2 regions of the Herminiimonas sp. Marseille-P9896 genome follow, and region 1 is predicted to be linked to the other one. Evidence: predicted binding sites of a transcription regulator. Region 1 holds the regulator's gene; the other holds the start of a gene.

Region 1 (12,493 bases):
GCATCTACCGGAGAAGAGCCATATTCGATAGCGATGACTGCGTGCGAAGCGTTCAATACGCTGACGCCACCGGTGCGCATAATTGCGACCGATATCGATACCAATGTATTGAACACAGGTGCCAACGGTGTCTACTCGATAGATCGTCTGGACAAGATGGCACCTGAGCGCGCCAAGCGCTTTTTCCTGCGCGGCAAAGGTGCACGTGAAGGCATGGTGCGCGTGCGTCCTGAATTGCGTCAGCTGATTACCTTTAAACAGGTCAATCTGCTGGAGAGCAACTGGGGTATTTCCGGTCAGTTTGATGCAATCTTTTGCCGCAATGTGATGATCTATTTCGATAAACCGACACAAGGCAAGATACTGGATCGCTTCGCGCCGCTGATGAAGCCGGACGGTTTGCTGTTTGCCGGCCATTCGGAAAACTTCCTGTATGTCACCGATGCATTCAAGTTGCGCGGAAAAACGGTTTACGAGTTGGAACCCAACAAAAAGGCGGGCTTGTCGCAACCACGTCGGGCATAAGAATCCATGAATGAACTGACCAAAGAGCATTTCGCCACGAACGTCTATTACGACCGGACCTTCGACCGCGACGCAGCCAAGATCTTGCCGGGTGAGTATTACTACACCGGCAAGGACATGCTGATTGTCACCGTGCTTGGGTCTTGTGTCTCGGCTTGTATACGCGATCGCGTGACCGGTGTAGGCGGCATGAACCACTTCATGTTGCCGGATGGCGGCGGTGATGCGGATAGCCCGATTTCGGCATCGGCGCGCTATGGCACGTATGCGATGGAAATCCTGATCAATGATTTGCTGAAAGCAGGCGCGCGCCGGGAAAACCTGGAAGCCAAAGTGTTTGGCGGCGGTAATGTCCTGAGCGGTTTTACTTCGATTAATGTCGGTGAACGCAATGCCCAGTTCGTGCGTAATTTCCTGAAAGTGGAGAACATACGCATCGTGGCGGAAGACCTGAATGACGTCCATCCGCGCAAGGTTTATTTTTTTCCGCGCAACGGCAAAGTGTTGGTCAAGAAACTCAGACAACTGAACAACAACACATTGGCTAATCGCGAGCAGGATTACGCCAACCGTCTGCAATCAGGCGCAGTCAGCGGAGATGTAGAGCTCTTTTCCTGACGCAAATAAAAATATCCATCAATAGAATAAAAACGAAAACGTTTTGCCAGGGTAGCCTCATGAAAATTAAAGTATTGATCGTCGATGATTCAGCGCTGATACGCAGCGTCATGAAAGAGATCATCAACAGCCAGCCGGACATGGAAGTCGTCGGCGTTGCACCGGATCCCATCGTCGCCCGTGATTTGATCAAACAAACCAATCCGGATGTATTAACACTGGACGTCGAGATGCCGCGCATGGATGGCCTCGACTTCCTGGAAAAACTCATGCGTCTGCGTCCTATGCCGGTGGTGATGGTGTCATCGCTGACGGAACGCGGTTCGGATATTACTTTGCGTGCGCTGGAGCTGGGCGCGGTGGACTTTGTCACCAAACCGAAGATGTCTATCCAAAGCGGCATGCTCGAATATACCGAATTGATATCAGACAAAATCCGTACTGCTTCGAAGGCACGCATCAAGTCGCGCCAGATCACGCCGCATGATGCGAACAAGGCCGCAGGCGAGGCGTTGCCGATGATACGCAACCCGCTGACCAGTAGTGAGAAGCTGATCATCATCGGCGCATCGACTGGTGGTACCGAGGCGATCAAGGATTTCCTGATGCAAATGCCATCCGATTGCCCGGGCATTTTGATCACGCAACACATGCCGCCAGGCTTTACCAAATCGTTCGCACAGCGGCTCGACAGCTTGTGCAAGATCAGTGTGAAAGAGTCCGAAGGTGGCGAACGTGTATTGCCGGGACACGCTTATCTCGCACCTGGTCATTCACATTTGCAACTGGTGCGTAGTGGTGCCAATTACATGACACAACTCGATCAGGGACCACCGGTCAATCGTCATCGTCCATCGGTTGATGTGCTGTTCCATTCTGCAGCGGTGCACGCGGGCAAGAATGCTGTCGGTGTAATTCTTACAGGTATGGGTAAAGACGGTGCACTCGGTATGCTCGAGATGAAAAACGTAGGTGCATATAACTTTGCGCAGGACGAAGCTTCTTGCGTAGTATTCGGCATGCCGCGCGAAGCAATTGCCGTTGGTGCAACCCACGAAGTCGGTCCCTTGCAAGCCTTGCCAGGCATGGTCCTGGGCTACCTTGCCGCACACAGCAGTCGTGCCTTGCGCGTCTAAGTGTTGATTTACGACAAGTGCTATCGGATTTCTCGCAAAATTTATGTATCCTCAGTGCATAATAGTACGAGCGCAAAAAAGCGGATGTAGTACACCATGTTCGATTCTTTGCCGGATCGATGAACGTATAGAGATTTAATGGAGTAATTCATGGCAGGCCCAAACACCAAATTTTTAGTTGTTGATGATTTTTCAACGATGCGTCGCATTGTTCGTAATCTCTTGAAAGAACTGGGCTACACGAATGTCGATGAGGCTGAAGATGGTGCGATGGCACTTGCCAAGTTGCGTAGTGAGCAATTCGACTTCGTCGTGTCCGACTGGAATATGCCTAATATGGACGGCTTGACCATGCTGCAGCACATCCGTGCTGATCCGGCATTGTCGAAGTTGCCAGTGTTGATGGTGACCGCTGAAGCGAAGAAAGAAAACATCATTGCAGCCGCACAAGCAGGTGCCAACGGTTACGTCGTCAAGCCGTTCACTGCCGCGACGCTGGATGAAAAACTGGCAAAGATTTTCGAAAAACTGGCCGCTGCAGGAGCCTGAATTGACTGCCAACGCATCTGTACAGATGGTGGATGCAGTAAGCGAAGCGGGCATACCGCACGATGAAGTGCTGTCGCGCGTCGGTCACATGACGCGTGCCTTGCACGAAAGCCTGCGCGGCCTGGGGTTCGATCAATTGGTAGAACGCGCATCGCATGACATTCCGGATGCGCGTGATCGCCTCGATTATGTAGCACGCATGACCGAGCAGGCAGCGCAACGCGTACTGAACGCAACCGAAGCTGCCGGCCCTTTGCAGGAGCAGGTGCAGTCTGACGCGGCGGCGATGTCGACGCAATGGCAGCAAGCCTTGCAGGGCGGCTACTCGGAAGAAAAATTCAAGGTGCTGGCCGAACAAACGATCGCACATCTGAATGCGACGCAGGTAGCGACCACGGAAACACGCCAGCATTTGATGAACATCATGATGGCGCAGGACTTCCAGGACCTGACCGGCCAGGTCATCAAAAAGGTCACCGAGCTGGCACACGGCCTGGAGCAGCAACTGCTGCAATTGCTGGTCGATTACGCGCCAGCCGAGAAAAAGAAAGAAGTTGATAGTGGCTTGTTGAATGGCCCGCAAATCAATCCTACTGGTCATGACGTAGTGGCAGGACAAGAGCAGGTTGATGACTTGCTCGAAAGCCTGGGTTTTTGATTTTCACCCAGGCCATCCATGCCGACTTCGGTCACTGTGCAGTCCCTATCCCTGAGTTCCCATGTCTGAATTGAAATTCATCGTACGTGAGCCTATGCTCAACGCCACGCAACAAGTGCTGGGCTATGAATTGTCCTGGTTTGGTGGCGAGCGGGGCAGTGGTATGGCCAGCGACGACGACTTGCTGGAGCTGGTGGATGTGGTTGCCGCGCAATTGCAGGGCGCAGAGGCTGCCAGTCAGCTGAATGGCAGCTTGCTGTTCCTGGAAGCGACGCCAGCCCTGATCGCGACGAATGTGGTGCGCAAGCTACCGGCCAGGAACACGGTATTCCGCTTGACCGGTGCTGACCTGGCCGATCCTGAAACACTGAAGGCCGCCACCGCATTGCGACAGCTGGGCTACGGCATTTCCCTGCGTGGTGCAGATGCGCTCAAGCCAGGCAATCCCTTGCTGCAAGTCGTCAGCCATGTCGAAGGGCGGCTTAGTCATGAACAAGGCGCGGCGATACCAATAGCCGCCTTGCAGTCCGGGACCGTCAAGGCGGTCGTGCGCAAGCTGGCATCGTGGCAGGAATACGATGTCTGTGCCTTGCAGGGGTTGCATGCGTTTATAGGTAATTTGTACCTGACACCGCGTGCGCATGCCGAGAAAAAAGGTTTGAATTCAGCGCAGATCATCATCATTCAATTGATGGAGATGTTGCGCCAAAACGCTGACATTCGCGAACTGGAAGAAGTCCTGAAACGCGATGCTGCGCTGTCCTACAAGCTCTTCCGTTACATCAATAGCGTCGGTTTCGGCCTCGGTGCCGAAATCCAGTCGCTGCGCCATGCAGTGACCATGCTGGGTTACTCGCCGCTGTATCGCTGGTTGTCGCTGCTGCTGGCAACGGCCAGTACCGATAGCCATGCGGCGGTGCTGATGCAGACCGCCATCGTGCGCGGCCGCTTTGCGGAATTGGCCGGGCAGGGCATCCTGCCGAAAAACGAAGCCGAGAACCTGTTCGTGGTCGGCATGTTTTCCTTGCTGGACCGTTTGCTGGGTATGCCTATGGAAGAGGTCCTGGCTAAAATCCAGCTGGCTGAACCAGTCGCCCAAGCTTTGTTGACGCGTGATGGCATGTACGGCCCGTTTTTGGCTCTGGCTGAGGCTTGTGAGCTGAATAATGGCAATATTGCAGCACTGGCTGAATCGCTGTTCATCAGTGCGCGTCAGGTCAATGAAGCCCATTTGGCCGCATTGTTGTGGGCCCAGGCGCTCAAGATTTAGTTTTTCCCGCCATTTCCCCGCTTTGCATGACTGAAAAGCGGCACCTTTCCCACCCTATTCCCCCGATTAGTCCGGGGCGTTCTGGCCAATAATCTACTCATAGGTCCGTATAGCGTCGTGTTGAACGCTATCGGAAGCACCTCAGGAGTCGGCTTTGGCTGAAGAAAGTGATCTCGAAAAGACGGAACCCGCGTCACCGCGCAAGCTGGAACAGGCGCGGGAGCAGGGCGACGTGCCGCGTTCGCGCGAGCTGGCGACTTGTACGCTGTTGCTCGGCGCGGGCGCTGCTTTCTGGATCCTGGGTGGTCGCATGGTCGGTGAGCTGAACAAGATGCTCGCGTCCGGACTGTCTTTCGACCGTGAAATGGCTTTCGACATGGAACTGCTGCTGGCACATGCTGCTGCCAGCATCATCGATTTGCTGATTGCTTTTGCCCCGGCTGCGCTGATCCTGATCGTGGTGGCACTGGTGTCGCCTGCGCTGATCGGCGGCTGGCTGTTCAGTGGTAAAGCCCTGCAACCGAATTTCGGCCGTATGAACCCGATCAAGGGTCTCGGCAATATGGTCTCCAGCCGCGCAGCTGTTGAGTTGGGCAAGGCCATCGCCAAAACCATCCTGATCGGCTGGATCGCATGGATGGTGATGCGCCATGAATTCGACGCTGTTATGGCGCTGAGCGTAGAGCCACTGAAAAGCGGTACCGAACATTTGGGACACCTGCTGGTGTTCAGCTTCATTTTTATTGCAGCCGGTCTGGTGATCGTGGCTGCGATCGATGCGCCTTACCAAATGTGGCAACACGCGAAGAAACTGATGATGTCGCGCCAGGATGTACGCCAGGAATCCAAGGAGTCTGAAGGTAATCCGGAAATCAAAGCGAAGATCCGTCAGCAACAGCGTGAAATGGCCCGCCGCCGCATGATGTCCGAAGTACCGACCGCAGACGTGGTCGTGACTAACCCGACGCACTATGCGGTCGCACTTAAATATTCCGAAAACGGCATGCGCGCACCACGCGTGGTTGCCAAGGGTGCGGATGAAGTCGCGGCCAAGATCCGTGAGCTCGCGATGGAAAACAACGTCGTGCTGCTGGAAGCGCCGCCACTGGCACGTGCGCTGTTCCGCCACGCTGAGCTCGGTGACGAAATTCCTGAAGCTTTGTATATCGCAGTGGCTGAAGTACTGGCCTATGTATTCCAGTTGCGTGCGTATAGCAAACACGGCGGTGCGCGTCCGGTCAAACCGGGCGATCTCGATGTACCGCCAGAGATGGACCCACTTAATCCCTCTGCAGCTGATGCAGATTCGAATGGCCTGCCACAATGAATAGCCTGAAATTACCCGCCTGGATGACCGGCCAAGGATCGCGTGCTGTCGCAGCACCGCTGATCATCATCATGATGTTGTCGATGATGGTGCTGCCGCTGCCGGCGATCGTGCTGGACATCTTCTTCAGCTTCAATATTGCGCTGTCCATCATCGTGCTGCTGACTGCCTTGTACACGGTCAAGCCACTGGACTTCATGGTGTTCCCGACCGTGCTGCTGGTGAGCACCATGCTGCGCCTGTCGCTGAACGTCGCGTCGACCCGTGTCGTGCTGACGGAAGGACATAACGGTCCGGATGCAGCAGGTAAAGTGATTGAGGCTTTCGGCCACTTCCTGATCGGTGGTAACTACACAGTCGGTATCGTGGTCTTCGTGATCCTGACCATCATTAACTTTACGGTCGTTACCAAAGGTGCAGGCCGTATCGCTGAGGTGGGTGCCCGTTTTGCCCTGGATGCGATGCCGGGTAAACAAATGGCGATTGACGCCGACCTGAACGCCGGTCTGATCGGTGAGCAGGATGCACGCCTGCGTCGTACCCAGGTGGCCCAGGAAGCCGAATTCTACGGCGCGATGGACGGTGCAAGTAAATACGTGCGTGGTGATGCGATCGCCGGCATTATCGTTACCGTCATCAACGTGGTTGGTGGTCTGGTGGTCGGTATGGTGCAGCACGATATGGGCTTCTCCTCTGCGCTGGAAAACTACACCCTGCTGGCTATCGGTGACGGCCTGGTCGCACAGATTCCTTCGCTGATTATTTCTACCGCTGCCGGTATCGTGGTATCTCGCGTCGCCAGTGAGCAAGACATTGGCGGTCAGCTGATCGGCCAATTGTTTGCACGTCCACAAGTGCTGTACATCACCGCTGCCATCATCGGCGGCATGGGCTTGATCCCTGGCATGCCGCACGTATCCTTCCTGTTCCTGGCCAGCCTGATGGCAGGTGCGGCTTATCTGATCTCGCAACGCAACCTGAAAGCACCGGAAGTTGAACCGGAAGTTACCGCACCACCACCAGCACCGGAAGTGGAAGAGGCGACCTGGCAAGACATTGTGCAAGTCGATACGCTGGGCCTGGAAGTCGGCTATCGCCTGATTCCATTGGTCGATAAATCGCAAAGCGGTGAGCTGCTGCGCCGTATCAAGGGCATACGAAAAAAATTCGCGCAGGAAGTCGGCTTCCTGTCGCCACCAGTACATATCCGCGACAACCTGGAATTGAAACCATCTGCGTATCGCATCACGCTCAAAGGCGTGGAGGTGGGTAGTGGTGAAGCGCTTGCCGGTCAATTCCTCGCGATCAATCCGGGCATGGTCAGTGGCACCTTGCCAGGACCAACCACCAGCGATCCTGCCTTTGGTCTGCCAGCTACCTGGATTGATTCGAGCATGCGTGAGCAGGCACAAGGCATGGGCTACACCGTGGTGGATGCCGGTACCGTGGTAGCGACCCACCTGAATCATTTGATCACTACGCACGCAGCTGAATTGCTGGGGCGTCAGGAAGTACAGCAATTGCTGGATCACCTGACCAAGGAATCGCCTAAATTGGTGGAAGACCTGGTACCCAAGCTGATCCCGCTGTCGACCTTGCAAAAGGTCCTGCAAAACCTCCTGATCGAAGGTGTCCATATCCGCGATATGCACACCATCATCGAAACCATGACCGAACACGCAGCCTACATCCAGGACGTCAACGAACTGACTGCTCTGGTACGTGTAGCGCTGGGACGCGCCATCGTGCAGCAGCTGTTCCCGTCCACCAATGAATTGTCGGTGATGACACTGGATAACCGCCTCGAACGTCTGTTGACCCAAGCCTTGCAGGGTAGCGGTGCAGACGGTGCCGGTATCGAGCCAGGCCTGGCCGACACGATAGCTGCGCAGGCTGAAGCCGCGACGCGCCAACAGGAATCTTTAGGATTAACACCGGTACTGCTGGTGCCAGCGCAATTGCGCGCATTGCTGGCGCGCTTCCTGCGCCGTGCCTTGCCGCAGCTCAAAGTGCTGTCGCATGCAGAAGTCCCGGATTCAAAAACAATCAGAGTAACTAGCTTAGTTGGAGGTCAGGTATGAACGTCAGGAAATTTACGGCAAGCACGTCACGCGGCGCATGGAGTCTGGTGCGCGAAGCACTCGGACCTGATGCGGTCATTCTCTCGAATCGCGCCATCGATGGCGGCGTCGAGATCCTGGCGCTGGCCGGTGAGGATATGGCCTCGCTGGCAGAACCTATGGTTGAGCGCGCTGCCATTTCCGAAACCACACTGGCTTCGCTGGTACCGCATCACAAACCTGCGCAAGCAGCTCCGCTGGCTTTGACCTCGAATGCAGCAGATACAGGCGCGGCATCCGACCGTGTTGAAATCAGCTCGGCTGAACTGAATAATATGATGAGCGAAATCCGCTCCATGCGCGGCATGCTGGAAATCCAGCTGTCCGAACTCGCATGGAACGATCCGCAAAAACGTGAACCGGTCAAATCGACGGTATTGCGAGAAATGCTGGCGGCCGGTTTCAGTGCCAGCCTGGCGCGTTACCTGATCGCTCGCCTGCCTGCCGGTGCCAGCAATCAAAGCGGCATGGACTGGATCAAATCCATCCTGACCCGCAACCTGACCACCATAGGTGATGAAAACGAAATCCTGGAAAAAGGCGGCGTCTATGCGCTGGTAGGTCCTACCGGTGTCGGTAAAACAACAACCACAGCAAAACTGGCTGCGCGTTGCGTCATGCGTCATGGCCCAAGCAAGCTGGCTCTGATTACGACTGACGGTTACCGTATCGGCGGCTACGAACAACTGCGCATCTACGGCAAAATCCTCGGCGTCATGGTGCACTCGGTCAAGGATGAAGCTGACCTGCGCATCGCGCTGGATGAGCTCAAAGGCAAACATACCGTGCTGATCGACACTGTGGGTGTTAGCCAGCGCGACCAGATGGTGGCGGACCAGATCGCCATGCTGGCCGGTGCCGGTGACCAGGTCAAGCGCCTGCTGTGCCTGAACGCGACTTCGACCGGTGAAACACTGAATGAAGTAGTGCGTTCCTACATGGGTGATGGCCTCGCGGGTTGCATATTGACCAAACTGGACGAAGCTGCAACCATTGGCAGTGCACTAGATGTAGTCATTAGACAGAAATTGAACTTATACTACGTCGCGAACGGACAACGCGTGCCGGAAGACCTGCACGTCGCGAACCAACAGTATCTGGTAGACCGGGCATTTAAACTCAAGCGCGAAACAGCGCCATTCCAATTGGGTGATGCGGAGATACCAGCTGTCATGGCAAATACCGTCCGTGCAATGAACGATAAGAGTTTGCGTGAGGTGATTCTTGGCTAGTTTCGAATGTGATCAGGCAGAAGGTTTGCGGCGTATGCTCGCAGGACCGAAGCCGCGCATTTTTACATTTTTATCTGCAGCTTCGGCCGCCGATAAAAGCGCGATGCTGGTCAATCTGAGCGCCTCGCTGGCTTTAAGCGGTAGTGATGTCGTGCTGCTCGACGCTTGCAGTTCCAACGACGGCATCAGCCATCGCATGGGCGCAGAGTTGCAGGCCACGCTGCTGGATGTGGCGCGCCAGGAGCGTGCGCTGAACCAGGTTGTACATGCGATGCCGCAGGGCTTTGGCCTGGCTTCGCTGACACGTGGTTCCTTGCGTGCAGCGAATGGCAGCGATCAACATCAGCAACGCCGTTTGTCGAACGCCTTTGGTGTCCTGGCGGCGCAATCCGATGTACTGATGGTCGATGCTGAACTGGATATGAACGACAACTTTGCTATTCCGGCGATGGGCAATGGTGAAATCATCGTGCAGGTGACGCCGGGTGCGGCCTCCATCAAGAAAGCATACGCACTGATAAAACGATTAAACGCGCAATTGGGGCGCCGTCCATTCGGCATCCTGGTAACCGGTGCCGATGCACAGGAAGCTGCCGTCGTTTATCAAAACATGGCGCAAGCAGCCAGTCGTTACCTGGCCTTGCAATTACATTCCGTTGGTTTTGTACCGCAGGACGATCATATGACACGTGCTGCACGCCTGGGACGCGCCGTCATCGATGCTTTCCCGCTGGCAGGCGCATCAGTTGCGTTCCGTGGCCTGGCTGAACGTTTTACCTTGTCCGCTCATAGCGCCAAGTTTGGAGCCTGATTCACACATGTATACCGCGGCCGGAAAATCGGACAAAAATCATCTGGTAACTGAGCATGCGCCGCTCGTTAAAAAGCTGGCGCACCAGATGAAAGCCAAGCTGCCGCCTAGCGTAGAAGTCGATGATTTGATACAGGCCGGCATGATAGGCCTGCTTGATGCAGTCAGCCGTTATGAAGAAACGCACGGCGCACAGTTTGAAACCTATGCAGTGCAGCGCATACGTGGTGCCATGCTGGACGAATTGCGTAGCAGTGACTGGATGCCACGCAGCATGCGCCAGAACATGCGCAAGATCGAGGTGGCAATGAACACCTTGCAGCAACGCCTCGGACGTGCACCGAATGAAAGTGAAGTAGCGAAACAGCTCAAGTTGTCACTGGCAGACTATCAGGACTTGCTTAGTGATGGCGGTGGCCACCAACTGGTCTACTACGAAGATTTCCACGATACCGAGGATAACGAACACTTCCTCGATCGTTATTGCACCGATGAGTCGCCGGATCCACTGCAGAATCTGATGAACACCGGCTTCCGTGCTGCCGTGATCGAAGCGATCCAGGCGCTGCCGGAACGTGAAAAAATCCTCATGGGTTTGTACTACGAGCAGGAAATGAACTTGAAGGAAATTGGCGCCGTCATGGGAGTCACCGAATCACGCGTATCGCAATTGCATAGTCAGGCTATCGCCAGGATGCGTGCGAACTTAAGGGAGAAAGCGTGGACTGGGGTAGCTTAGTTGGTATTGCACTGGCGCTGGGCGGCATCCTTCTCGGGCAATTGCTCGAAGGCGGTGCTTTAGGCTCGCTGGTACAACCTGCAGCCTTCATCATCGTCATCGTTGGCACAGTCGGCGCGGTCCTGTTGCAAAGTGGTTGGCGCAACTTTGTGCAGGGCGTAAAAATGGCCGGTCAGGTCTTCATGCCGAAGGACGACAATTATCCGGGTCTGATCAAGGACATCACCGCATGGAGCGTCATCGCCCGCCGTGAAGGTTTACTCAGCCTGGAACGCGTCATCAAGGACGTCAAAGATCCATTCATCGCACACGGCTTGCGCCTTATCGTCGACGGTGTAGATCCGACCAAATTGCGCGACGTGCTGGACCTGGAAATAGGTGCATACGAAACGCGTCAACGCCTGGCCATCAAAATCTGGGAAGCGGCGGGCGGCTATGCGCCGACCATCGGTATCCTGGGTGCAGTCCTCGGTTTGATCCATGTGATGGAAAACCTGTCTGATCCTAGTCGTCTCGGTAGCGGCATCGCCGTGGCTTTTGTAGCGACTATCTATGGCGTGGGTTTCGCCAACCTGGTCTTCCTGCCTATCTCGAGCAAACTCAAGGCATTGGTCAGCAGGGACATCTTCAAACGTGAAATGCTGGCAGATGCGTTTGCCGGTATTGCAGCAGGTGACAATCCGCGCTTGATCGAAGAGCGGATGAACGTCTATACGATGTAAGTTGGCCCGCCCACAGCGTAGGCAGATAGATCCACCATGGCACGTAGAAGAAAATACGAAGAAGAGCATGAAAACCATGAACGTTGGCTGGTGTCCTACGCCGACTTCATCACGCTCCTGTTCGCCTTCTTCGTCGTCATGTACGCGATTTCATCCGTCAACGAAGGCAAGTACCGCATTCTCTCCAGTTCACTCGGCATCGCCTTCGGTGGTGTCGCTGCGAAGACCGAAACCATCAAGGACCCGGTCAGCCAAAACACTCCGATCCTGCCACTGCCGATACCATCGCCTGCGCAACGCGCGAATGAAGCAGTCGTCAAACGCGAAAAAGCGCGCATGACCAGCATCGCTCGCGACATCCTCAAGGCGATGGCTCCATTGGTCAGCCAGGGTAAGGTACGTGTCACGCAAACCAATCGCGGCGTCAGTGTTGAGATTAATGCGAGCGTGCTGTTTGCGCCGGGCGAAGCAAAGCTGAATGCGCAATCGGAAGCTGCATTGCGCGCGGTGGCTCAGGTCTTGAAAGATGTCGACAACGACATTCAGGTCGAAGGCCACACCGACAACACGCCTATCAACAACACGATGTTCCCGTCCAACTGGGAACTCTCTGCGGTACGCGCCAGCAGCGTGGTGCGCTTGTTCCTCGCAAGCGGCGTTGCCGAAAAACGCCTGGTCGCCATGGGCCACGGTGCCAACCTTCCTGTCGATAGCAATGACACGACAGAAGGGCGCTTGCGCAATCGCCGCGTGCAACTGATGATCCTCTCGGGCATGCCTGATGTG
Region 2 (12,493 bases), on a different contig from region 1:
ACTTCCAGCTCGCTGGTGTCACCGGCCTTGTAGCGATGCTGTGTCAGCTCCAGTGCTTCCTGGCGCAAGGACACGGTCTTTTGCAAGACTTCCAGTTCCGAATCCAGCGAACGTATCGTGAAGTACTGTTGCGCGACGTCAGACTGCAAAGCCAGCAGAACCGAACGGTAAGCCGCTTCCTGCCCTTCCGCATCCAGCTTGGCGGCACGGCTGGCATCGGACAGACGGCCAAACAAATCCACTTCATAGCCGAAACTCAAAGGTGCACGATAAGTAGTGCTGGCAGCTTGCGCATTGCCACTGCGGGTCGGGCCGACACCAACGTCTACCTGCACGCCGCGATCTGCATCGACCACACCGGCAATCGCACGTGCATCTTTCACACGCGCCAGAGCAATCGCCAGATTCAGATTGGCCTTGCCTGCTTCCACGATCAGCTCACTCAATTGATCGTCGCCAAACACCTTCCACCAGGCACCCCGATCTTTATTGTCGGCCGGTGCTGCCAGCTTCCATGCGCCATCCAGCGCAGTGGCTTGCTCACGGTAGGCTGTCGGCAAATCCAGCTTGAGCTGTTCCGGCGGCCGCGCCGTCGAGCAACCGGCCAGTACCAGCGTCGCCACCATCGTGCTCAGAGATAAATTAAATTTCTTCATCATCACACCTCGTAATTGTGCGGAGTATCCGCTACCGCAACCGGGGCGTGATGTGCGACATACGCTTCATCTTCCACCACCTTCTTGCGGGTAAATTTCTTTTCCAGCGTACGCAACAGCACGTAGAAGATAGGCGTCAGAAACAAGCCAAACGCAGTCACACCTATCATGCCGGAGAACACTGCCACACCCATCGCATGACGCATCTCTGCACCCGCACCGGTCGACAGGATCAGCGGTACCACACCAGCGATAAACGCAATCGACGTCATCAGGATAGGACGCAGACGCAAGCGCGCTGCTTCAATCGCTGCTTCGTAGATGCCACGTCCCTGATGCTCCAGTTCACGCGCAAACTCGACGATCAGAATCGCATTCTTACAGGCCAGCCCCACCAGCACGATCAGACTGATCTGCGTGAAGATGTTATTGTCGCCACCCGTCAACCAGACACCGAAGATGGCCGACAGCAAGCCCATAGGGACGATCAGCAACACCGCCAGCGGCAAGGTCAGGCTTTCATACTGCGCAGCCAGCACGAAGAACACCAGCAGCATCGCCAACGGCAAGATCACAAACAAGGTATCGCCAGCGATCTTGTCCTGATACGTGATCTCGGTCCATTCATAGCTGATGCCGCGTGGCAGTGTTTCTGCCAGCAAGCGCTCTACCACTGCCTGCGCCTGACCGGTGCTGTAACCAGGAGCCGGACCGCCATTCACGTCCGCTGCCGGGAAACCGTTGTAGCGGATGAATTGATCAGGGCCGTAGCTCTGTGTCATTTTCAGTACCGACGACAAAGGCACCATTTCGCCATTCTTGTTACGCGCTTTCAGCAAACCGACGTCTTCAGCATGGGCACGGAACGGTGCATCTGCTTGCACGCGCACCTGGAAGGTACGACCGAATTTATTAAAGTCGTTGACGTACAGCGAACCGAGGTAAACCTGCAAGGTATCGAACACCGCCGGTACCGACAGCCCCAGTTGCTGGGCTCGGGTGCGATCCAGGTTCGCATACAGTTGCGGCACGTTGATTTGATAGCTGGAGAACATGCCAGCCAGCTCAGGTGCCTGGTAGGCTTTGGCCAGGAAGGCTTTCAACGCATCATCCAATGCTTCCTTGCCCAATGCACCACGGTCCTGGATCTGTAGCTTGAAGCCACCGATGGTACCCAGGCCCTGCACTGGTGGTGGCGGGAACATCGCAATGTAAGCGCCTTTGATGCCAGACATTTGCTGGTTCAGCTTCTGTGCAATCGCCGGGCCGCTCAGGTCTTTGCTGCGACGTTCGTCAAACGGTTTGAGCGTCATAAATACAATGCCGGAGCTCGGGCTGTTAACGAAACCGTTAATCGACAAGCCAGGGAACGCTACCGCGGATTCCACGCCCGGTGTCTTCATACCGATTTCAGACATTTGACGAATTACGTCTTCAGTACGATCCAGCGACGATGCATCCGGCAATTGTGCGAAACCAACCAGGTACTGTTTATCCTGGCCAGGAATAAAGCCGGCCGGTACATGATGGAACAGGAACATGGTCGCACCTATCAGTGCGGCATACACACCCAGTGCAACTGTCTTGCGTTTCAGGATGCCGGTTACACCACCACCGTAGTTTTCCGAACCGCGATGGAATACTTTATTGAAGCGGACAAAGAACCAGCCAAACGCCCGATCAATCGCTAACTGGAATTTGTCTTTAGGCGCACCGTGGCTCTTCAGCAGCAAGGCAGCCAAGGCAGGCGACAAGGTCAGCGAATTGAACGCCGAGATCACAGTCGAAATCGCGATCGTCAATGCGAACTGCTTAAAGAATTGACCAGTCAGGCCGCTGACAAATGCGAGTGGCACGAACACTGCCGACAAGGTCAGCGCAATCGCGATAATCGGCCCCGACACTTCGCGCATCGCCTTATACGTTGCTTCGCGTGCGGTCAGACCGTCTTCAATATTCCGCTCGACGTTCTCCACCACCACAATCGCATCATCGACCACGATACCGATTGCCAGCACCAGTCCGAACAGACTGAGCGCATTGATCGAAAAGCCCAGCCCCATCATCACTGCGAACGTACCGATGACCGAGACCGGTACCGCCAGCAAAGGAATAATGGATGCACGCCAGGTTTGCAGGAAGATGATCACGACGATCACGACCAGCAGGATCGCTTCCAGCAGGGTATGTACCACCGCTTTGATCGATGCACGTACGAACTGGGTCGGATCATAGACGATGCTGTAATCGACGCCTTCCGGCATATCTTTCTTCAGCTCAATCATGGTCTTGCGCACATTATTCGAAATATCGAGTGCGTTGGAGCCAGGTGACTGGAAGATAGGAATCGCGACCGCCGACTTATTGTTCAGCAGGGAACGCAAAGCGTACTCGCTCGCGCCCAACTCAACCCGTGCCACATCACGTAAACGTGTGACGACACCATCCGGCGACGTACGAATCACGATATCGCGGAACTCGTCTTCGGTCGTCAGACGACCTTGTGCATTCACCGAGATCTGGTAATCGACACCCGGCACCGATGGCGACGCACCGATCACACCAGCCGCAACGTTAACGTTTTGCTGGCGTATCGCATCGACTACATCATTGGCGGACAAACCACGTTCCGCTACTTTGCGTGGATCGAGCCAGACGCGCATCGAGTAGTCACCGGAGCCGAACAATTGCACTGCACCTATCCCTTGCAAACGTGCCAGCCGGTCCTTCACATTCAGCACGGCATAGTTACGCAGATAAGCCATGTCGTAGCGATCGTTAGGCGAGACCAGATGGACCACCATCGTCAGGTCGGGCGAGCTCTTGGTCGTGGTCACACCGAGGCGTTGCACCACGTCAGGCAGGCGCGGCAACGCCTGGTTGACGCGGTTCTGCACCAATTGCTGCGCCTGGTCTGGCGAGACACCAAGTTTGAAAGTAACGGTCAGCGTCATCAGACCGTCAGAGGTAGCCTGCGACTGCATGTACAACATGCCTTCGACGCCGTTGATCTGTTCTTCTATCGGGGTGGATACGGTTTCCGCGATGGTTTGCGGATTGGCACCCGGGAAGTTGGCTTTGACCACCACGGATGGCGGCACGACTTCCGGATATTCAGAGATCGGCAGGTTCAGCATCGAGATCAAACCACCGATCAGGATGATGGCCGACAATACGCCGGCAAAGATGGGGCGATCGATAAAAAATCGAGAGATATTCATTTCAGTTTTTCTTTTTAAATGTGGGGAGCGTAGTCAGCCAGGTCGTTCCTGAATTAGTTGACTGCGCTGGAAGCCGCCTGCCCTGCCGGCTTCACTGTATTGGCACTCGCAACACGTGCATCCATCTTCACAACTTCCGGTGTCACCGTGTCATTCGGACGTATGCGTTGCAAACCGTTGACGACGATGCGCTCGTCTTTTTGCAAACCGCTACGTACCACGCGCAAGCCATCGACGATAGGACCAAGGCTGACCGGGCGATATACAGCTTTGTTATCAGCACCGACCACCATCACGTATTTCTTGTCCTGGTCGGTACCGACTGCCTTGTCGTCAATCAGCAATGCATTCTTCGCATTTGCATCACCGGTACGGACACGCGCATACATGCCTGGAGTCAGTGTGCCGTCTTCGTTATCGAATACGGCACGTACACGTATCGTGCCGGAACCGGTATCAAGACGGTTATCGAAGGACTTCACATGACCATTGCGCGGATAGCCGTCTTCGCTGGTCAGGCCGATAGAAACCGGAACGCGGTTCACACCGCTATTACCAACCGTGCCATTACCTGCATAGCGGATATAAGTAGGTTCATCGATTTCAAAATTGACGTAGACCGGTGACACCGACACCACGGTGGTCAGCGTTGGTGCAGTCGGGCCGGTCGCGACCAGATTACCCACGGTGATTTCTGCGCGCGAAACACGACCGGCAACCGGTGCGGTGATTTCGGTGTATTGCAAATTCAGGCGCGCGCTCAATACGGCTGCATCGGTTGCTTTCAGATTCGCATCGGCTTCCTGCAAGGCATTTTCACGTGTATCGAGTTCACGTTGTGCCACTGCACGTTCTTCCAGCAAACGCTTGGTACGTTCGAGTTCGGTTTTGGCCAGTGCCAGACGCGCTTGTGCGCCAGCACGCGCAGCTTCGGCACGCGCCAGTTCTGCTTTATATGGACGTGGGTCGATGGTGAACAGCAAAGCGCCTTTCTTCACCAATTGGCCATCCTGGAAATGCACGGCATCGATGGTGCCGGACACGCGTGGCCGTATCTCAACCCGCTCGACGGCTTCTACCCGTCCGGAGAAGTCATCCCATTCGGTAACCGAACGTTCCAGTACGCTGGCAACGGTGACGCTGACTGCGGCAGGTGCTGCGGCTGGCGTTTTTTCAGCGCGACCGGTGAGCGATACCGTCGCCGCGCCTACTATCAATAAGACGCCGACCGCGATCGCGATGGCGCTACGGGAAAAACGTGGAGTAGTCGATGTTTTCATTTTCATTCCCTGAAAAGTAATCTGTAAAAAATAGGTAGTTAAGAAGTGCCGGGCTAAGCCTGAAGATGAAAAATCAACATCGCTTCGCGTTTTCCCCTCCGGTCGCTGCTTTGCTTGCAGGATCCGGGAACGACAAAATGCCAGGCAGCCGACGCGTGTCGGCAATTAGTGGCATGATGTCGGTCTTGCGCATGATTCAGTGCTGGGCAGGCAGGCTCTGTCCGAAGTTGCCCAGTGAGACGGTTGCACCGGCCCACACAGCACCGCCGGTCAGAGCGCTGTCGTAAATCATGTCTTGCAATGCCTCATTACGCATCGCGGCAGACAGCGCGAGCGTACTGGCAGCAACAACGGTTATTTGGTAGAGACGGTTTTTCATTTGGTACACTCGCTGTTTACTAAGTAAATAAGTATTGATAGATAGAAACTAAAAGAACGATCCTTGATGGCCGCAAGGCCCAGAAAATATTTTCGTTAAATATTTCAATTTCATGACATTTTCATATTTCATAGTGATCGCTATGAAAGTATGATGTGACTGTATATTGCTTGTTTTCGTCTGTCAAGGGGTTTACTATCGATCGCTATGGAAATGGAAAATAAATCCGCACAAACCGACAAACCACGTAAAAAAGGTGGTCGGCCGCTCTCTTTCGACCGCGAAGCTGCGCTGGAACGCGCGATGCTGGTGTTTTGGCGTTACGGCTATGAAGCCGCGTCGCTGAGCGAACTGACGTCCGCGATGGGCATTACGCCGCCCAGCCTGTATGCGGCTTTCGGCGACAAAGAACAACTCTTCCTGGAAGCGGTGGAGCGCTACTCCACCAAACGATGCGACGCGCTGCAGGATATGTTTGCGCAAGCACCGACCGCGCGTGATGCCATCGAACGTTTATTGCAAAGCAGCGCCGTTGATAACACCTGTCCGAGCCACCCGCCCGGATGCCTGGTCGTCATGGCCGCTACCAATTGCTCCGCTTCTGCCGAACATGTGCAAACCGTGATGACCGAACGCCGCGAGAATATCGAAGGCATGATCACGGCGCGGATAGAACAAGGCATACAGGAAGGTGAACTGCCGACCAGCATAGATGCTGCCACGCTGGCGAATTTTTATGCTGCGGTGCTGCAGGGTATGACTATGCAGGCTCGAGATACCTGCGACCGCGATAAACTGCTGGCGATAGCCTCTGCCGCGATGCGTGCCTGGCCGGTAGCAAAAGTAGCAGCCTGAAACAAAACAGCGGGCATCCTGCCCGCTGTTTGCATATTCCCATCAGAAATCAGAACGAGGAGCCCGGCGTTTGCAGAAACGCATGCTCCTCTGCCGTCGTCTCACGTCCAAAGATCTCGTTCCGGTGCGGAAAACGACCGAAGCGCGCTACGATATCCCTGTGCTTGATCGCAAACTGGACAAAACCAGCAAAGGTTTCCTTATGCGATGCAGGCACATCCTGCAGCAACTGTTCAAACAATTGTACGGAACGGTGCTGATGCTCCAGCACTTCGGAATGTTCAAGCGGAAGGTAAAGAAAGACCCGTTCTATCGGGCGTAAATGACGTTCAAAGCCATGATCCAGCGCTATCAGCGTCCATTGTAGCGCCAGCGCATCGAAGGCAAATGAAGTTGGCAAGCCGCGATACATATTGCGCGGGAATTGATCCGTCAGCAGGATCAGCGCCAGCAAGTCACGCGGTTGCGCGGCCCACTCATCCAGCTCGCCGTTGGCGGCAGCCAGGGTACTGGCCTTGAAGCGGGCACTGATGGCCTGGTCCATTGCCGTATCCTTGGACCACCAGAGCTTGTTTTGTTGTGTCGCGGTTTTAGTGTCGTCAGATTCGTCGCCGAACCAGAATCTCAATACCGCATCTGCCGTTTCCATCGTCATGCCATCTCCTGTGCTAACCACCGTATCGTGCAGCTATGGTCGCATAGCTTGCCACAATCCGGAAGTCGGCAATCAGGCGGTGGTATTGACGTTTTGTCCTATGTTGGCAGGCAAGCTGACTTTAGGAATGGCATCGAGCAAGGTCGTTGCTGTCGTGCTTTGGATATCCATAGCCTTCTTGAATACCGTCAACGCTACTTCGTTGCTGGTACGTTGCTGTGCCATGCTGCTGGCCAGGCTGGCAATATTGCTTACGTCCATATCCACCTCACATCTACGCGCCGGGAGTGACGCTACTCCTGCTATATCGGCAGCTTTCCGGATTTCTTTACGGTTTCTTAATCCATAAGTTATTTACCTCACCCAACTATGCAATTAAACACTGCTATAAACAGTATTTAATGGCAAGATTAAGCGCGCCCCTGGCTTTGCTTTCATTTGTTTACAAGCAAAAAACTATCGGCCTTTAAAACCACTAACAAAAATATCCACTAAGAAATGTCCAAACACTTTTTGCGTGATCACTTTTTGCTTAGGCTTACTCTCGCGGGGCTTAGTCTCGCACTGAGCGCATGCGCTTCCCTGCCCGATGTGCAGTACCTCAAAACATCGCTGCAACCACAAGACTCGGCGACCATACAAACCGCCCAGGGCAATACCCTCTCCAAGGAAAAAACCGAATCGTTGCTGGCGCGTCGCCTGCGCAGTGACAATGTGGCCCTGCCTGAACTGGCAGCACTGGAAGAAGCCGCGACTGGCAGCCCGCTCATCGCTGGCAATAAACTCACCTTGCTCAATGATGGCCCGGACACCATACGTGCGATGCTGGCGGCGATACGCGCAGCCAAGGATCACGTCAATCTGGAGACCTATATCTTCAACGAAGATGCGCTAGGCACCGAGTTCGCCGAACTGCTGATGCAAAAGCAGCGCGATGGTGTGCAGGTCAATATCATTTACGACAGCATAGGCTCTCTCAGCACACCGCCGGAATTCTTCCAGAAACTGCGTGACAGTGGCATCAACCTGCTGGAATTCAGCCCGGTCAATCCTTTCAAGCGCGCTTTCTCGACACGCTTAAACAATCGTGACCATCGCAAGATACTGGTGGTCGATGGTCGCATCGCATTCACTGGCGGCATCAATATCAGCAGCGACTACTCATCCAGCTCACTATTCCGTTCGAACAAGAAACAAAGCGACCAGGACCTGGGATGGCGTGACACACATATACAAGTCGAAGGCCCGGCCGTCGCTTCCTTCCAGTGGCTTTTCATGCAAACCTGGGTCAGCCAGAAAAACGAAAACCTCTCAAAACGAAATTACTTCCCGCCGCTGACACGCATGGGCGACAAGATGGTGCGCGTGATAGGCAGCGAACCAGGTGGCAACTATGAGATGTACAAAGCCTATGCACTCGCCATGCAGGAAGCCAAAGTGTCTATCCATGTCACGAATGCCTACTTCGTGCCGGATGTGCAATTGGTGCAAGCGATTACCAATGCAGCGAAACGCGGTGTCGATGTGAAGATGGTCTTCCCCGGCATGTCGGATGTCGGCCTGGTCATGCACGCAGGTCGTTCGTTTTATACAGAACTATTGGCGGCTGGCGTACGCGTCTTTGAATTGCAGGCATCGGTGCTGCATGCCAAAACCGCTGTGATCGATGGCTACTGGTCCACCATAGGCTCAACCAATCTGGACATGCGCAGCTTCCTGCACAATAGAGAAGTAAATCTGATCACACTGGATAAGGCTTTCGGTGATGTGATGGAAAGCGCCTTCAACGAGGATCTGAAAAACTCGATAGAAATCACAGCCGAAGAATGGGACAAACGCCCTTTCTCAAATCGCATGAAAGAATGGATGGCGCGACGCCTCGAGTACTGGTTGTAAAGGACCTCAGTTACTCGCCATCGCGACGCACACGCGCCGCCGTGATGCGTTCAAAGTGCACCTGCCCCCAATCGCACATCGCATTGATAATCTCGCCTAGCGACAAGCCAAATTCGGTCGGCTTGTACTCCACCCGCGGTGGCACCTCCGGATAAACGATGCGCTCGATCACGCCATCGCTTTCCAGCTCACGTAACTGCTCGGTCAATACTTTTTGCGAAATGCCTGGCATCAACCGGCGCAATTCGCCGGGTCGTTGTACCTGTTCCAGCAAATGACACAGTATCGTGCACTTCCATTTGCCACCTATCAGGTACAGCGTCGCATCGATAGGAAACTTGAATCCCGTGACTTTCATAACTTCACCTATCTCTAATGGATAAATCAGCAGGCACAAAAAAGTGCCTACTTTTCAGGCACTGCCTGCATTGCTAGGATGCGTCATCAACAAGTTTAAGGACACATCATGAACAGCAACAAGATTCTCGTTATTGTGACGCATCCCGACATCCACAAGTCCGTGGTCAATAATAGATGGCTGCAGGAACTACAAAAGAATACGGACCTCGTCACCATCCATCAACTGCATGAACAATATCCGGACGGGCGTATCGATGTGGCGGCAGAACAAAAGCTGCTGCTGGAGCACGACACCATCATCCTGCAATTTCCGTTTTACTGGTTCAGCACCCCACCGCTATTGAAGCAATGGCAGGACGAAGTACTGACACATGGATTTGCCTATGGTCGCGGTACCGAGAAGTTGGCTGGGAAACGGATAGGCGTCGCTGTCTCGGCGGGCATCAAGGCCGTCGACTACAATCAGAACGGACGCTATCACTACACACTGGAAGAACTGCTACGCCCGCTGCGCGTGACAATTGAATACATCAGCGCGGAATACTTGCCGACCTTTGCCTGCTACGGTGTGGAACACGGCATTTCGGATGCAGACCTGGATGCGAATGCAGGACAGTACTTGCAATACATCAGGGAACTGGCCGCGGACCATTGCTGCGTCGCGGATTAGCCGGATGCAATCAGTCAGGCGACTGCTGGCAAAAACGCAAGTGATTGCCAAACGGATCGGCGATATCCATCATGCGTCCCCATGGTAAATCCTGCACACCCGGCTTGGCGTTCTTATAGTCTTTCGCCAGCAGCTCTGCATGCAGGCTATCGATATCGTCTATAGGGATAAAGATCGCCGAGCCCGGCGTCGCATCACCGTGATGCTCACTCAAATGCAGGATTAGCGACGAACGTCGCACCTGCATATACAACGGGAAGTTATCTCCGAAGCGATGTTCCCAATCGCAGCTGAAGCCGAGGAAATCAAAATAAAATTCGCTGGCTTTGGCTTCGTCAAAGATACGGATGATGGGAATCGCGGCGGATATCTGCATGGCTGTTATCGCTAGGTGTAGGTACAGCGATTATGGCTGAATTAACTTAAGGCGCAAATAAAAAAGCGATGCATCCGTACAGATGCATCGCTTTCCTGATTCAGACTATCTTGCTGCGTTTATGCCAGATCGAAGCGATCCGCGTTCATGACCTTGACCCAGGCGGCAACGAAATCCTTGACGAATTTTTCTTTCGCATCGGATTCGGCATAGACCTCAGCCACCGAACGCAGGATGGAGTTGGAGCCAAAGACCAGATCCGCACGCGTGCCTGTCCATTTGACTTCACCACTCTTGCGATCGCGACCTTCGAACACATTCGCATCGTTCTCCACTGCTTTCCACTGCGTACGCATATCCAACAGATTGAGCAGCACTTCATTGTTCAGCACGCCTGGTGTCTTGGTCAGTACACCATGCTTAGCACCACCCACGTTGATGTTGATTGCGCGCAGACCACCGATGAGCACTGTCAGTTCAGGCACGCTCAGACACAGCAACTGTGCCTTATCTATCAGCGCAACTTCGGCTGGCACACCGTTCTTCTTGCTGACGTAATTGCGGAAACCATCGGTACGTGGCTCCAGCGCAGCGAAGGATTCCACATCCGTCTGATCCTGACGTGCATCATTGCGTCCCGCAGTAAATGGCACGGTGATGTTGACACCCGCAGCCTTGGCAGCCTGCTCCACGCCCGCGCTACCCGCCAGCACGATCAGGTCGGCCAATGAAATCTGCTTGCCGCCGGTAGCAGACTGATTGAATTCAGCCTGTATGCCTTCCAGTACCTTCAACACCTTGGCCAGTTGCGCAGGCTGGTTGACTTCCCAGTCCTTCATCGGTGCCAGGCGGATGCGTGCACCGTTGGCACCACCACGCTTGTCCGAACCACGGAAGGTCGAAGCCGATGCCCATGCGGTGCCTACCAGTTCGCTCACGGACAAACCAGAAGTCAGCAACTTGGCTTTCAGTGCTGCGACATCAGCGGCATCCACCAGTTTGTAATCCACTTCCGGAATCGGGTCTTGCCAGATCAATTCTTCCTTCGGTACTTCCGGACCAAGATAGCGCGAACGCGGACCCATATCGCGGTGCGTCAGCTTGAACCAGGCACGGGCAAATGCTTCGGCAAAGGCTTGCGGATCTTCATGGAAGCGTTTCGAAATCTTGCCAAACTCCGGATCAAAACGCAGCGTCAGATCGGTGGTCAGCATAGTCGGCTTGTGGAATTTGCCCTTGACGTGTGCGTCAGGGATGATTTCCTCGGCATTCTTCGCCACCCACTGCTTGGCTCCTGCCGGCGACTTGGTGATTTCCCATTCAAAGTTGAACAGGTTTTCAAAGAAGTTATTACTCCACAGTGCAGGCGTCTTGGTCCAGGTTACTTCGAGGCCACTGGACACCGTATCCTTGCCGTGACCCTGGCCGAAGTTGCTGATCCAGCCCAGGCCTTGCGCTTCTATAGGTGCACCTTCAGGTTCAGGTCCCTTGTGCGATTCAGGTGCCGCTCCGTGGGTTTTACCAAAGGTATGACCACCGGCGATCAGCGCGACGATTTCTTCATCATCCATCGCCATGCGGTAGAACGTTGCACGAATATCCTTGGCTGCTGCCATATAGTCGCCGCTGCCGTCCGGGCCTTCCGGGTTCACATAGATAAGGCCCATGTGCGTTGCCGCCAGGTCTTCATTGAGGTCGCGATCACCGCTAAAACGTTTGTCGGTAGCCAGCCAGGTCGTCTCTGCGCCCCAGTTAACATCTGTGTCCGGTTCCCACACGTCTGCACGACCACCGGCAAAACCGAAAGTACGGAAGCCCATGGATTCCAGCGCCACATTGCCGGTCAGTACCAGCAAGTCTGCCCATGAAATGCGCTGACCATATTTTTGTTTGATAGGCCACAGCAAACGGCGCGATTTATCGATGTTGACGTTGTCCGGCCAGGAATTAAGCGGCGCAAAACGTTGCTGTCCGCGTCCACCACCACCGCGACCATCCATGATGCGGTAGGTGCCGGTTGCATGCCAGGCCATGCGTACGAATTGTGGGCCGTAGTGACCGAAGTCGGCTGGCCACCAATCCTGGCTATCGGTCATCAGCTTGACCAGGTCTGCCTTCAGCGCCTTGTAGTCAAGCTTCTTGAAT

The links. The regulator FliA, encoded in region 1, starts transcription of late flagellar genes. The targets are predictions, from matches to a motif close to CTAAAGTTTNNNNNNNNNNNGCCGNTA.
Region 2: H7U06_RS14430 (YjfB family protein) is a predicted target of FliA. The motif match lies at 7,352-7,378, and genes of this name have one in related genera.

What each region holds. Positions count from the first base shown of each region.
Region 1 covers NZ_CAJEVT010000002.1:602,915-615,407, forward strand. The annotation lists gene H7U06_RS08345 (CheR family methyltransferase) at 1-525, shown strand, start outside; gene cheD (chemoreceptor glutamine deamidase CheD) at 532-1,143, shown strand; gene H7U06_RS08355 (chemotaxis response regulator protein-glutamate methylesterase) at 1,203-2,279, shown strand; gene cheY (chemotaxis response regulator CheY) at 2,430-2,828, shown strand; gene cheZ (protein phosphatase CheZ) at 2,854-3,486, shown strand; gene H7U06_RS08370 (EAL and HDOD domain-containing protein) at 3,548-4,756, shown strand; gene flhB (flagellar biosynthesis protein FlhB) at 4,911-6,083, shown strand; gene flhA (flagellar biosynthesis protein FlhA) at 6,080-8,164, shown strand; gene flhF (flagellar biosynthesis protein FlhF) at 8,161-9,435, shown strand; gene H7U06_RS08390 (antiactivator of flagellar biosynthesis FleN protein) at 9,428-10,246, shown strand; gene H7U06_RS08395 (RNA polymerase sigma factor FliA) at 10,254-10,985, shown strand; gene H7U06_RS08400 (flagellar motor protein) at 10,967-11,707, shown strand; gene motD (flagellar motor protein MotD) at 11,744-12,493, shown strand, end outside.
Region 2 covers NZ_CAJEVT010000003.1:886,510-899,002, reverse strand. The annotation lists gene H7U06_RS14460 (efflux transporter outer membrane subunit) at 1-656, opposite strand, end outside; gene H7U06_RS14455 (efflux RND transporter permease subunit) at 659-3,877, opposite strand; gene H7U06_RS14450 (efflux RND transporter periplasmic adaptor subunit) at 3,931-5,157, opposite strand; gene H7U06_RS14445 (hypothetical protein) at 5,354-5,536, opposite strand; gene H7U06_RS14440 (TetR/AcrR family transcriptional regulator) at 5,750-6,391, shown strand; gene H7U06_RS14435 (DUF924 family protein) at 6,441-7,046, opposite strand; gene H7U06_RS14430 (YjfB family protein) at 7,119-7,307, opposite strand; gene cls (cardiolipin synthase) at 7,545-8,942, shown strand; gene H7U06_RS14420 (helix-turn-helix domain-containing protein) at 8,953-9,300, opposite strand; gene H7U06_RS14415 (NAD(P)H-dependent oxidoreductase) at 9,409-9,972, shown strand; gene H7U06_RS14410 (glyoxalase superfamily protein) at 9,983-10,348, opposite strand; gene katG (catalase/peroxidase HPI) at 10,468-12,493, opposite strand, start outside.